Regions from separate parts of the Bacillus cereus group sp. BfR-BA-01360 genome, predicted to be linked through region 4. Evidence: riboswitches for the same ligand, from Rfam matches in the RefSeq annotation. Region 4 holds a riboswitch; each other region holds the start of a gene.

Region 1 (3,201 bases), on a different contig from region 4:
GTCGGCTTGATGTTTATCCATAATGGTTTTTAAAGTTGCTTCCTCTGCTGGTGCTCCCCATCCTCCATAACGCTTTCCTTCAAAATCTTTTGGTGAAGTAATATTATCTTTTTTTAAAGAAGCAAATGCCGATGTGTTATGTTGAATAATTGCTCCAATTGATACAACTGGAATCCCTTCCACACGTGCCGATGTAACATTTTCTTGATAGCTCACACCAAAATCAGCTTTTCCAGAAGCAATCATTTGCTCTGCTGATACATTATCACCAGGCTGAATAACTTCTACATCTAAACCTTGTTTCTTATAATAATCTTTTGTTTTTGCCACATATAAACCAGTATGGTTTGTATTCGGAAACCAATCTAAAACAACTTTTACTTTTTTCTCTTTGTCACTGCTCTCTTCTTTCTTCGCTGTATTACAGCCGACAACACTTACTGCAAACAGTGTTGCTAACATGACTTTTAAGCTCTTTTTCATTTTCTGTCTTCCTTTCTATATATCCATGGTGCTGTTATTCTGGCCATAAACTCTACGATAAAATATAAAAATAACGTGACGATTACAATCATAGCCGCTATACCAAATACACGAGCAGTTAAAAACGACTTTGTTGCACGGGTTAACATAACCCCTAATCCTTCACTTGCACCAAGCCATTCCCCAATAATTGCCCCCATCACACTATATGTAACAGCAATTTTTAACCCTGAGAAAAAATATGGAAGCACAGCAGGAAATTTTACTTTTTGATACATTTGCCATTTTGATGCACGCATTGTTTGTAATAATTTGAGCATATTTTTATCTACCGTTTGAAATCCTTCTAAAATACTAAGGGCAATTGGGAAGAAACAAACAAGAATAACAACCATCACCTTTGGTAGCATTCCATATCCAAACCAAATGATAAATAGAGGTGCAAGCACAACAATTGGAATAGTTTGTGAAATAACAAGTAACGGATTCATAAGAAGGCGAAAAATCGGGATAACATCCATCATAATAGCAATACTTGTTCCAAGTAGAATTGCAAAAAACAAACCGCTTATCACTTCTTGCAACGTCTTTGTTATATTTGGAAGTAATAGCTCTTTCATGCCAATTAATTCTTGTATAATCGTAGAAGGTTTTGGCAGTATCCATGGTTCAATGTGAAATAATGAAACAGATCCTTCCCATATCGCAATGAGAAGAATCAGCCAAGCTGTTGTAATTGCGAAATTAGATCGCTTCTGTTTTTTCATATTCATCACGATACTTCCATACTTTTTCATCAATTGTTACACCTGTGCTTGGACGATAGTGGATTTTAATAGAGGTAATCACTTCTTCTGCTCCAGCATCTACACAAGCTTGTTGTGCACGTTTTATAATATCAAGAAGTTCATTTAAATCTCCTTCCATCGTTGTTTCCATCGCACCTACTTCATAACGAACGCCTGATTGTTGGACAACTTCAATTGCCTTATCCACGACCGTATATAAATCTTTTGTTTTTGCTTGTGGTACCACTGAAAATGAAATTGTAACTTGTTGTGACATGCTAAAATCCCCTTTGCAAAATAATATGTTAAAAACAAGAAAAGGCTTTCCCACTATGACGTAGGAAAGCCTTGTATGCAAGTTATTATAAAATAACATATGCTACATTCCCTTAAGCAACTCCCTACGCTGGCATTATCCAGATCAGGTTGAGGGTCGATGTTCCTTTACATCCTCTCAGCCACTTGGCTCCCCGGTCCTTAATTCGTTTTCATTGTAGCATGATTTATTTTATTGAACAAACAAAAGCATGGTACATCTTGTCTGTTATTTTTCTACGTTTGGAAAATACCCCACTTGTTCTCCATGTGCTAATAGCTTCTGAATAAACTGTTGGTCAATTATTGGCACTGCAATTTTCTTTTTCTTTATCCATTCATTTGTTCTTTTTGTACCTATTACAAATTCAGACTGCTGCGCTCCATCGCCAGCTACTTGTGAAGCAATCAATTCTGCTATCTCCTCATCCTCTTTCGCTAACTGTAACCCTGAATCTACATATTGCGAAAGAGGAACAATTTCTAAATGATGCCCGCATTCTATCATTAACTGCACAAAATGTACAAAATCAATCGGATCTGGATGACAAATATGCAATGTTTCACCTATAATTTGAGGATCTTGCATATACGCCACAATTGATTTACTTGCAAAATCAATTGGAGCAAAGTCCACTTTCCACTTCACGTTTGGTGCTTGTCCAATTAATAACATCGTTTTAATGAGGCGATAAAATGCATTTCCTTCAATATTTTGTTGAAATACTCCCGTTTCGGAATGGCATGTTAAATTACCAGCGCGATAAATATTCCCTCTCATGCCACGACTCATTGCTTCACGAACAAGATTTTCTGCCTGTAGTTTACTATTGGAATACACATTCTCTAACTCTACATGATACTCAAAATCACCGCGTTTTTTATACATATCCCATTGTTCTACTGCTAAATCGATTGGAATACTAATCGTAGAAATAAAATGGAATGCTGCTCCTTCATCGGCTAATGCAAGCATGCGCTTTGTCCCTTGAATATTTACATTTTCAAATTGCTTTACATCCCCAAAATGTCTTACGTCTGCCCCGCAGTGAACGACTGTATCAACTTTAGAACGTATCGCTATAAACTCTTCCTTACTAAGTCCAAAGTATTCTTCACCAAGGTCACCAGGAATAGCTGTTATACGTGCCAGAGCTTCATTTGGAATATCATGAAAATATCCTGTTAAAGTTTCCATAATTCTTTGCTCTACATCTTTTTTAGGTCTTACTAAACAATAAATATGAGCTGAGGTTTGCTGCAATAATTCATATAGGATATGTGATCCTAAATAACCTGTTGCTCCTGTTAAAAAGACATTGGAAATCCGGTTATTAGTTATTCCTTCCGTATACTGAATAGCCTCTGGTTCATGTATCCATTTATATTCATGAAATACATTTTCTTCTAGGGTTAACTCCCTTTGTATTCGCGCTAACTTATACACTGTCTTTTCCTTAAAGAAGTCTTGAATTGTTAAATGCGGAAAATCTTCTTTTAACAATGTTAAAATACGTAATACTTTTAATGAATGCCCACCAATGGTAAAGAAATCATCATGTACACCAATTTTGGAAACTCCTAATACTTCTGTCCAAGCCTGTGCGATAATCTT
Region 2 (3,201 bases), on a different contig from region 4:
TGAGAGTCATGAAAAAGAAACAGTACACAAGTGTTACATTTATAAAAGCATTATTTCTAACAATTGTTCTTGGGTTGCTAGCTTATATAATTGATATTCCTGTGCTTCGAGTTTCGTTAATTGGAATGACTTTAATTCTTGGAGCTATTTCTCATGGAATGATGCGTCAATTATATGAAGCGGGATTAAATAATAATAAAAAATAAAGTATAATGTAAGGCCTTCATTTATAAGAGATGGAGGTTTTTTTATCCCGCTATTTTAGGGCAGCCCGATTGGTGAGGGCTCATAATTAGTGGGGGATGAAGAAAACCACTACTGATTAAAGTTTCACTTTATTTCTTACAAAAATGTAAGGTGAATTGTAAGAATAATCGATAGTTGAGTAATATTATTTCGGGTACTATAAAAAGTGTAAGGAAAGAGACAAACCCATTTTAGGTAAATGTAGTTTTAGGCATTCTATGCGAAAAGGAGTAGGAGGGAATGAAGAAACGTTGGACAAACTTTGCTTTTCTATCTACTAGTAATACTATCATACTAGATGGAGAGATGACTCTTTCTCACTTATTTGATCAATCAGATGATGAAACTTCTTCAACATTTACAATGAGATGGTGTAAATGGGGCGAACATTGTAATTTGGAAGAAGGGACCCCTAATCAAGAGCAAAGAATCATCTTTACTAACCCTATTAAAGCATGGATTGTCCAATATCAGAAGTGTAACGTCAAAAATCACTTAAAGAAAACTGAGCCAAGACAATTTTCTTCGGATACTCCTATTCTAGAATTGCATGAAAGTAACAATTAAGTACTGAGACACGAAAAGGCACTGTAGAGAAAATCTACAGTGCCTTTTCCATTCTGTTCATAAAAAAGGTTGTAGAGAATTCTTTCTCTACAACTTAAAGAATAGCGTTTAGGCGCTCTTATTTTTTGAATGAATAGGATAAGCACGAATGCTTTGGAATAAACGTGGTGACGTTGTATATAGAAGCAATAGCAATACTGTACATAATGCAAAAGAAGCAAGCATTATACTACCATTTACAATGAAAGAGTATAGAAAGGCTGATTGTCCTTTTGGTGCGTATTGTCCCCAGAAAATAATTCCCGCAATAAAATGGCAGAAATAGCGTGCAAAACTGCCGATCAATGTTCCCAAGATTATATACAAGAGAACTTTTTTTCCTTGGTTATTTGAAATGGCTTTTTGAATTGAGCGATAAAATAAGCCAGCAAATCCAATAAAAGCAAAAGCAATGAAGTATTCAATAACCGCTTGTATTGGCGTTAAAATATAGGCATCTCCGAAGACAATTTGTAATAACCCCCAAATAAGCCCTCCTAAAAAGGCCATTTTGAATCCCCAGCGATACGCAATAATAAAAATAGGGATCATAGCAAATGAAACAGAACCGCCTGTTGGGATTTTAATTGATAATGGTAAAATGTCGATGATTAAGGCGAAGGCTGCGAGAATTGCAGATTCAATCATCGCTTGTAAATTGGTGTTACGCATGTTGACATTCCCCCTAAATCCAAGTTGCACAAAAAAGAATTATGTACCATAGGGAGATATAAAATACGTAATGAAGAAGAGGAGATGTATTTTAACGTTTGCACAATCCCTACATTAGCATTAACTAACAGGTTCTAAGGGTCGGAACAAATTGTTCCCTCTCAGCCATATAGCTCCCCCTGTGATAACGAAATTCTTTATTTGTTAAATTTATTTTAATCGAAATGGATGAGAAGGGCAAATGAATCTTGTATTGCCACTATTTCAATATAAGTGTACGAAAATGTTAACAAATAGAATAGAAAAGCTATAGTGTATGATTTATACAGTATGCTATAATTTATTGAAAATAATTATCATTATCTTTTAAGGGGGGAGATTATGAGTTTGGTTGATATTCAAATAGGTGAAAAAGTATTAGTGAAAAGTATGCAGGCATTAGATAAATTGTTAAAACGGAGATTAGTTGCATTTGGTCTTTCAGAAGGAAGTGAATTGCGTGTGAAACAAAAGGCGATGTTCAAAGGGCCGTTTACACTAGAGTGCCGCGGACAATTCATTAGTATTCGTCATTGCGATGCGAAAATGATAAAGGTGGAATTAGTGTGAATAAGGTTGCTTTGTTAGGGAATCCAAATACAGGAAAAACATCGTTATTTAATGCATTAACAGGTTCTTATGAATATGTAGGAAACTGGAGCGGGGTAACGGTAGAAAAAAAGATAGGGAAATTGAAAGATAAACAAGGAACATTAATTGATCTACCAGGTGTATATGATTTAAATCCTGTTTCTCGAGATGAGGGAGTCGTTACTCACTTTTTATTAACAGAGGAATTTCATTATATGTTAAATATTGTTGATTCTTCTCAATTTGAGCGCAATATGCATTTAACATTACAGCTTTTGGAATTTGGAAAGCCTATGTCTATTGGTTTAAATATGATTGATGTGGCAAAGCAACGCGGAATTGTGATTGATGTAAAAAGATTATCAGAAATATTGGGAGTAACAGTTGTTCCTGTTGTTGCAAGAAACGGGAAAGGTTGTGATGAATTACTAGCTACTCTTCATGAAAATAATAGGAAAGAAATGAACTCATTTATTCTTTCATATGGTGAACAAGTAGAGACAGCAATAGCAAGTATCATGACACTTTTTATGAAAGAAAATTATGAGCATTTAAGATGGCTAGCGCTTCAATTTTTAAGCAATAATGAAGTGGTGGAACAAGAGGTAATGGGATTATCTATTTATCATGAATTAGTAACAATACGCTCTCAGTTAGAGAAAAAACTGGATTGTACGTTAGAAGAGCATATGTATAACACGCGTGCAACGTATATTGAAAAGTTAAAAACAAGTGTCATTCAACATAAACAGGAAGGGAAAATTCCTTTTTCAGAAAAAATAGATAAGTTGATTGCACATAAAATTTTTGGACTGCCCATCTTTTTAGCAGTCATGTTTTTCATTTTTCAGGTTACGTTTACGTGGATTGGCACACCATTATCGGATATACTTGATGAATTTTTTAGTGGACAGCTTACAGATTGGGTTACAGCTGGGTTGATTCATATAGGAGCTTCTGATTTTATTCAAGCGCTTATTACGGAAGGAATTATTGCTGGCGTTGGTGCTGTATTAGTATTTGTCCCACAAATCTTTGCTTTGTTCT
Region 3 (3,201 bases), on a different contig from region 4:
TTGCTCTCGAAGCGGGTAAAAAGGAACTTCTTCATATTGCTTATTTCCTATAGATAGATGCAGCGCGCGTTCACAAAACAAATGTGAAATTAATGCTGGTACCCATATATAAAATGTTTTTTTATCATGTAGTAACGACAACTTTGAAATCGCACTAGGTTGCCATTCTAATAAAACTTCTCCAGGCATTTCGGTCGGTTTCCAGTTATGAATATACGCATACCATTGACGACAAATATATTCTAACTGTTCAGAGCTAAGAGGTTTTAAACATATAATCCATAGGCTATCTTCTGCTAACTTATATGGGTCGTGCTCAATGAATAAAATATCCGAAAACATAATATACAATCTTTTATTTAAAAGTTTAAATTTTTTTATTAATTCGTATGGTCTATTGTGCTCTAATAACAAACTTGACCAATGTTTTGGCCACTGCACATAAAATACTGTTTGCTCAAAAAGTGGATCTATTACATCTTTAAAGGCTAACAACTGTATCGTTTCCATAAAGTAAATACTTCCTCTCTTTTTTCGTTATTTTACATAAAATCCAAAATCAATAGACTGTTAAACTTTGAAACAAAATACAGATTCCACCCCCCTTTTTACTTTTATTATACCATCATTAAAATCCATTTTTTGTTAAAAAACAGTAAAAAAAGGAGGAGGGTTCTACCTCCTCTTTATCTTTCCTATTTCTCTTTTAATTATATAATTTTTTCATAATATATTATGAAAAATGACGAAATAAAATGAATATCTACCGGGTTGCTATTTTTTCTTCAACAGGCCATTTCTCTAACGTATAAGCCATCTCCCAGAACGAATATTCATATTGACTACTAATGATAAAATGCTGTTTCATACGTTTACGATCCGACTCTGTTACTGTTTCCGTAATTTGATCTAATCGCATAATTTGTTCTTCTACTAATGTGCGGAACCAATCCGAACCATATGCTGAAATCCATGCTTGGTAAATCGGTTCTTCTGGCTTACACTCTTTAAGACGCTCGCCAATTTCATAATATAGCCAATAACACGGTAAAATGGCTGCAATAATATCACCTAAATGCCCTTCATAAGCAGCGCGATACATATGGGATGTATATGCATAAGCTGTCGGTGCTGGAATAAAGGATGCTTTTTCTTCTTCAGTGATTCCTAATTTTTCCGCAAAATTTTCATGCAATGACAATTCTGCTTCATATGTATTTTGTGCATGATGTGCCATGCGAGCTGTCGTTTTCAATTCGATCGCCTTCGCTGCCCCTAATGTTTGTACTCTAGCGAAGTGACTCAAATAGTAGGAATCTTGTAAAACGTAGTAACGAAAGCTAGCTAAATCTAGTGTTCCCTCACCTAGTTCTTTAATAAATGGATGCTCAAAACTCGCTTGCCAAATCGGAGCAACTTCTTGACGTAATAACTGTGAAAATGACATTTATATCCCTCCTCATATATGCTACACTCAGCTAACATCTAACGAAAAAATAGACATGTACAAAATAAAAGCCACTTCCTTAGTAGGTAAAGAAAGTGGCTTTTATTTTGTCATTTCCACTTCCCTACGCTGGTACGAACCAGATCAGGTACTAAGGGTCTCAAAGATAAACTTTAATCTCAGCCAATATCGGCACCCCTAGTGGATAGATGAGAACTATATAGTTTTGATAGTTATCATAACATAATTTAGAGAATTGTCAATTATCCAAACTTATATAGTATATTGATATAAAAAACATCATTACTGTGCGGCTAACCCAACAGGCGAGAATAATACATAGGCACCTAGCATGAATATAATAAGGAAGATTGAAAATACCTTTGCATATTTCCATGGCTTTAAATCAACTTTATTAGCATCGAAAAGTTCAAAGTCTGTTTCTCTTGGTTTTAATTTTCCAATCACTAGCATCACAATTACACATGCTGGGAATAGTACACTAAGAATATATAAGAAATTAATAGATCCTAAAAACACTTTTGAGAGCGCATACAAAATAATATGAAAGACTAAAGCAATTTTCGGAGCACTTGCAGGTACTTTTTTACTAAAAAATCCTACGACAACAGCGGCGATAATTGGTACATTGTAAAAACCAAACATTTCTTGTAAGTAGTTATATAATCCAGAAGGTGCATATAAAATAAATGGTGATACGATAACCGCAATGAGACCGAGTGTAATCGCAAAAATACGTCCTACTTTCACCAACTCTTTTTCGCTTGCTTCTTTCTTGAAAATGGGTTTATAAAAATCCAGTGTGAATAAAGTGATCGAACTATTTAATGCACCGTTAAATGAACTTAAAATAGCACCGAACAATACAGCGGCAAAAAAGCCTGATAATGCGATAGGCAAAATCTTAATTACTAACATCGGATAAGCCATATCAGCATTTTTTAATTGATCGCCAAATAAATGGAAGGCAATGATTCCTGGCAGCACTAAATACAATGCTCCAAATACTTTAAATAATCCTGCCAACAATACTCCTTTTTGTCCTTCTGCTAAATTTTTTGCCCCGAGTGCACGTTGGACAATAGCTTGATTGGTACACCAATAAAATAAGTTATTAAACAATAAGCCCATGAAAATTGTTGTCCAAGGTACAGAATCTTGCGAATCTCCAATTGCATTCAATTTTTCTGGATGAGAATGTAATAAAAGATTTACACCATCCATAATACTCCCTTTTCCAAGTGCAAGAAGACCAAGAATTGGAATTAAGCATCCTCCAATAATTAAACCAATTCCATTTAGCGTATCTGAAATCGCACATGCACGTAGGCCGCCAAATACAACATAGGCAATACCAGTCATACCAATGATAAGCGCAATCACCATAATTGTTGTGAAATTACTAAGCCCAAATAGTTGTGAAATATTAAAGATGCTATCAAGTACTAACGCACCGGAATACAATACAGTTGGTAAATAAGCGATGGCATAGCCTAATAAAAATAGAATGGAAATAATTTGTCTTGTTCGTAAATCGTAGCGTTGCTCTAGGAAGTCAGGAATTGTTGTAATTCCACTTTTTAAGTAACGAGGTAAAAAGACAAATGCCATAAAAATGAGCGCTAAAGGAGCGGTTACCTCCCAAGCCATAACGACCATTGAAGTTGCATAGCTTTGTCCATTTAGCCCTACCATTTGTTCTGTCGATAAGTTTGTTAATACAAGTGATCCTG
Region 4 (3,201 bases):
CCTTGACAAATATCTATTTCTTTCTCCATATTTTCTTTAATTAAATGCATCGGTACGTGCCCTGGCCCCTCAATCATGACTTGCACATCATGCTTCCAAGCAATTTTCGTTAATTCCCCTAACGTTTCAAGCTCTGCAAACTGAGCTTCATCATTTGCATCTGCAATAGATCCTGGGCGTAACCCATCTCCTAAAGAGAAGGAAACATCATACTGTTTCATAATCTCACAAATTTCTTCAAAATGAGTATACAAGAAGTTTTCTTTATGATGGTATAGACACCACTGCGCCATAATTGATCCGCCGCGCGAAACAATTCCCGTCATGCGTTTTGCTGTGAGCGGGATGTAGCGCAATAATACGCCCGCGTGAATTGTAAAATAATCCACACCTTGTTCCGCTTGTTCAATTAATGTATCGCGGTATACTTCCCAAGTTAAGTTTTCAGCAATCCCCTGTACCTTTTCTAACGCTTGGTAAATCGGCACTGTCCCAACTGGTACAGGGGCATTACGAATAATCCATTCGCGCGTTGTATGAATATTTTTCCCCGTTGATAAATCCATAATTGTATCCGCACCCCAGCGCGTTGCCCATGTCATCTTTTCTACTTCTTCGGCAATCGAAGACGAAACAGCAGAATTTCCGATATTCGCATTTACTTTCACATGGAAATTACGGCCGATAATCATTGGTTCTGCTTCTGGATGGTTAATATTCGCTGGTAAAATGGCCCGTCCTTCGGCAATCTCTTTTCGAACAAACTCCGGTTCTACCCCTTCACGAATTGCAACATATTCCATCTCAGATGTAATAATCCCTTTACGAGCATAATGCATCTGCGTGACATTCGCACCTTTCTTTGCTCTAAGAGGTTTACGATCCATTTGCGGGAACACAGGTGTATGGTTCGAAGCAGCTTTTACACCATCATCTTCCGGCTTGATTTCGCGTCCCTCATACTCCTCTACATCTCCGCGTTCTATAATCCAATTGCGACGAGGAGTTGGAATCCCTTTTTCGAGTTCCACTTTATATTCTGGATCCGTATAGGGACCGCTCGTATCATATACACGAATCGGGGAATTTGGCACTCCGTTTGTGTCACTTAATTCAATCTCACGCATCGGCACTTTCATACCTTCACGTGACCCCTCCACATACACTTTCTTACTCCCTGGTAAACTCGACTTTAATTCAATTTGCTCAGCTGAAACAGATTGTTCCATGATTTTTGTTTCCTCCCCTTTATCATTTCAAGAAATCTACTTTACCTAGAAAAATTCGATTCTCCCTTCAGCTGCTAAACAGTCAGCTCCGCATTTCTTGAATCCAGCTTCACCTTCTAGCCCCTCACGTCTAAAAATCTTCCGCACAAGAAAGTAAAAAAACACTTTCTATGCGGAAGAACTTTATACACTAAGACGAAACAGTCGGCTCCGCTTTACATGTGACAAGGACGAGATTCAACTTGTAACCAGCGCATGCAAAATGAAAAAGAGCCAGGTCCATAAGAAAATAAGGACCTGGCTCATAAAAGTCATCATTATGTAAAGCCATTAACTTCCCTACGCTGGTACGAGCCAGATCAGGTCCAAAGGGTTAAGAAGTTTGCGTACTTCTCTCTCAGCCCACGCATACATTGGGCACCCCTAGTTTATCACTGATTTAATTTTCAATACTTTTCTATCATACACTATAATCTGAAAAATGCAAATCAATTTACACTTTTACGGTATCATCCACGTTAAATAATAAGCTTGTACATACGTCATAATTCCAACGATAATGACAAAGAACAAACTATGTTTTACTGTAAAGCGGAATAAATCGGATTCTTTTCCTGCAAGTCCTACTGCTGCGCACGCGATTGCAATCGATTGCGGAGAAATCATTTTCCCCGTTACACCACCTGTCGTATTTGCCGCAACAAGTAATACTTCTTTTACACCTACTTGCTGTGCTGTAATCGATTGTAAGTTCGAGAATAGCGCATTTGCCGATGTATCTGATCCTGTTAAGAATACGCCGATCCAGCCAAGAAATGGCGAGAAGAACGGGAATAATCCTCCTGTTCCAGCTAACGCTAGTGCAAGTGTAGATGATAGACCAGAATAATTCGCAATAAATGCAAAGCCTAATACAAACCCAATAGATAAAATTGGCATTTTTAATTCTTGTAATGTTTCTTTCAATGTTTCAACCGCTTGTTTTGCACTCATTTTTAATACAAAAATGGAAATGATACATGCGATTAAAATGGCTGTTCCGGTTGCCGATACAATATCAAATTTTAATACAGCCTCATAAGGCGTTGGTTTATTTACAATTGGTTCTGCCTTCATGACTAAATTGTGCAGACCCGGAATTTCAAACTTCATGACAAAACTTTCTAACGCCCCGCCTGGAGCAAATAATGCTTTAAAGAAATCTTGACTCCAAATCACTACCATAGCAGTCAAAATAATAAATGGCGACCAAGCTTTCACAACTTTTTTACCTGTTAAATTTGGCATCGATGAAGCTTCCGCTGTTGCTGCAGCTTCCACATTTGCTTGATTCGATTGATACACTTCTTTTGGCTGCCATACTTTTAAAAATAGCGATAAAGATACTAAGCTGACAAGCGCTGATGTAATATCTGGAAGTTCTGGTCCTAAAAATGTCGCTGTAATAAATTGTGTAATTGCAAAAGACCCCCCCGCTACAAATAACGCCGGCCATGTTTGCTTTATTCCCTTGAAACCATCCATTAAAAATACAATAAAGAACGGAACAAATAGCGATAAGAATGGCAATTGGTGCCCAGCCATTTGTCCAATTTTATGAGGATCAATACCTGTTACTTGCCCTGCAACTGTAATCGGTATTCCCATTGCTCCAAATGCTACTGGCGCTGTATTTGCAATTAAGCAAAGACCTGCTGCATATAAAGGATTTAAGCCAAGTCCTGCTAGAAGCGCTGCTGTGATGGCTACTGGTGCTCCAAATCCTGCTGCTCCTTCCAAAAATGCTCCAAATGAAAAACCAATTAAAATGACAAGTAAACGATGATCATTTGTAATCGATAATACAGATGCACGAATAATATCAAACTGTCCTGTTTTCACAGAAATTTTATACAAAAATACCGACATGATAATAATCCAAGCAATTGGCCATAGCCCATATAGAAAACCATATCCAGTTGCCGCCATCGCC

What was found. Region 4 has a riboswitch for thiamine pyrophosphate ahead of thiC (phosphomethylpyrimidine synthase ThiC). Riboswitches for the same ligand answer to the same signal wherever they lie in the genome.
Positions count from the first base shown of each region.
Region 1: linked by a shared signal. The riboswitch ahead of MR056_RS12025 (MTH1187 family thiamine-binding protein) and the one ahead of thiC (phosphomethylpyrimidine synthase ThiC) in region 4 are both predicted to bind thiamine pyrophosphate.
Region 2: linked by a shared signal. The riboswitch ahead of thiT (energy-coupled thiamine transporter ThiT) and the one ahead of thiC (phosphomethylpyrimidine synthase ThiC) in region 4 are both predicted to bind thiamine pyrophosphate.
Region 3: linked by a shared signal. The riboswitch ahead of tenA (thiaminase II) and the one ahead of thiC (phosphomethylpyrimidine synthase ThiC) in region 4 are both predicted to bind thiamine pyrophosphate.

Region 1 covers NZ_JAKUFV010000011.1:30,143-33,343, reverse strand. The annotation lists gene MR056_RS12035 (ABC transporter substrate-binding protein) at 1-483, opposite strand, end outside; gene MR056_RS12030 (ABC transporter permease) at 480-1,256, opposite strand; gene MR056_RS12025 (MTH1187 family thiamine-binding protein) at 1,228-1,548, opposite strand; TPP riboswitch at 1,653-1,754, opposite strand; gene MR056_RS12020 (non-ribosomal peptide synthetase family protein) at 1,816-3,201, opposite strand, start outside.
Region 2 covers NZ_JAKUFV010000009.1:33,133-36,333, forward strand. The annotation lists gene MR056_RS10585 (hypothetical protein) at 9-206, shown strand; gene MR056_RS10590 (hypothetical protein) at 487-813, shown strand; gene thiT (energy-coupled thiamine transporter ThiT) at 922-1,524, opposite strand; TPP riboswitch at 1,613-1,714, opposite strand; gene MR056_RS10600 (FeoA family protein) at 1,906-2,133, shown strand; gene feoB (ferrous iron transport protein B) at 2,130-3,201, shown strand, end outside.
Region 3 covers NZ_JAKUFV010000002.1:293,152-296,352, forward strand. The annotation lists gene MR056_RS03300 (pPIWI_RE module domain-containing protein) at 1-510, opposite strand, end outside; gene tenA (thiaminase II) at 764-1,447, opposite strand; TPP riboswitch at 1,552-1,657, opposite strand; gene MR056_RS03310 (solute:sodium symporter family transporter) at 1,751-3,201, opposite strand, start outside.
Region 4 covers NZ_JAKUFV010000005.1:26,125-29,325, forward strand. The annotation lists gene thiC (phosphomethylpyrimidine synthase ThiC) at 1-1,229, opposite strand, end outside; TPP riboswitch at 1,549-1,664, opposite strand; gene MR056_RS06580 (lactate permease LctP family transporter) at 1,731-3,201, opposite strand, start outside.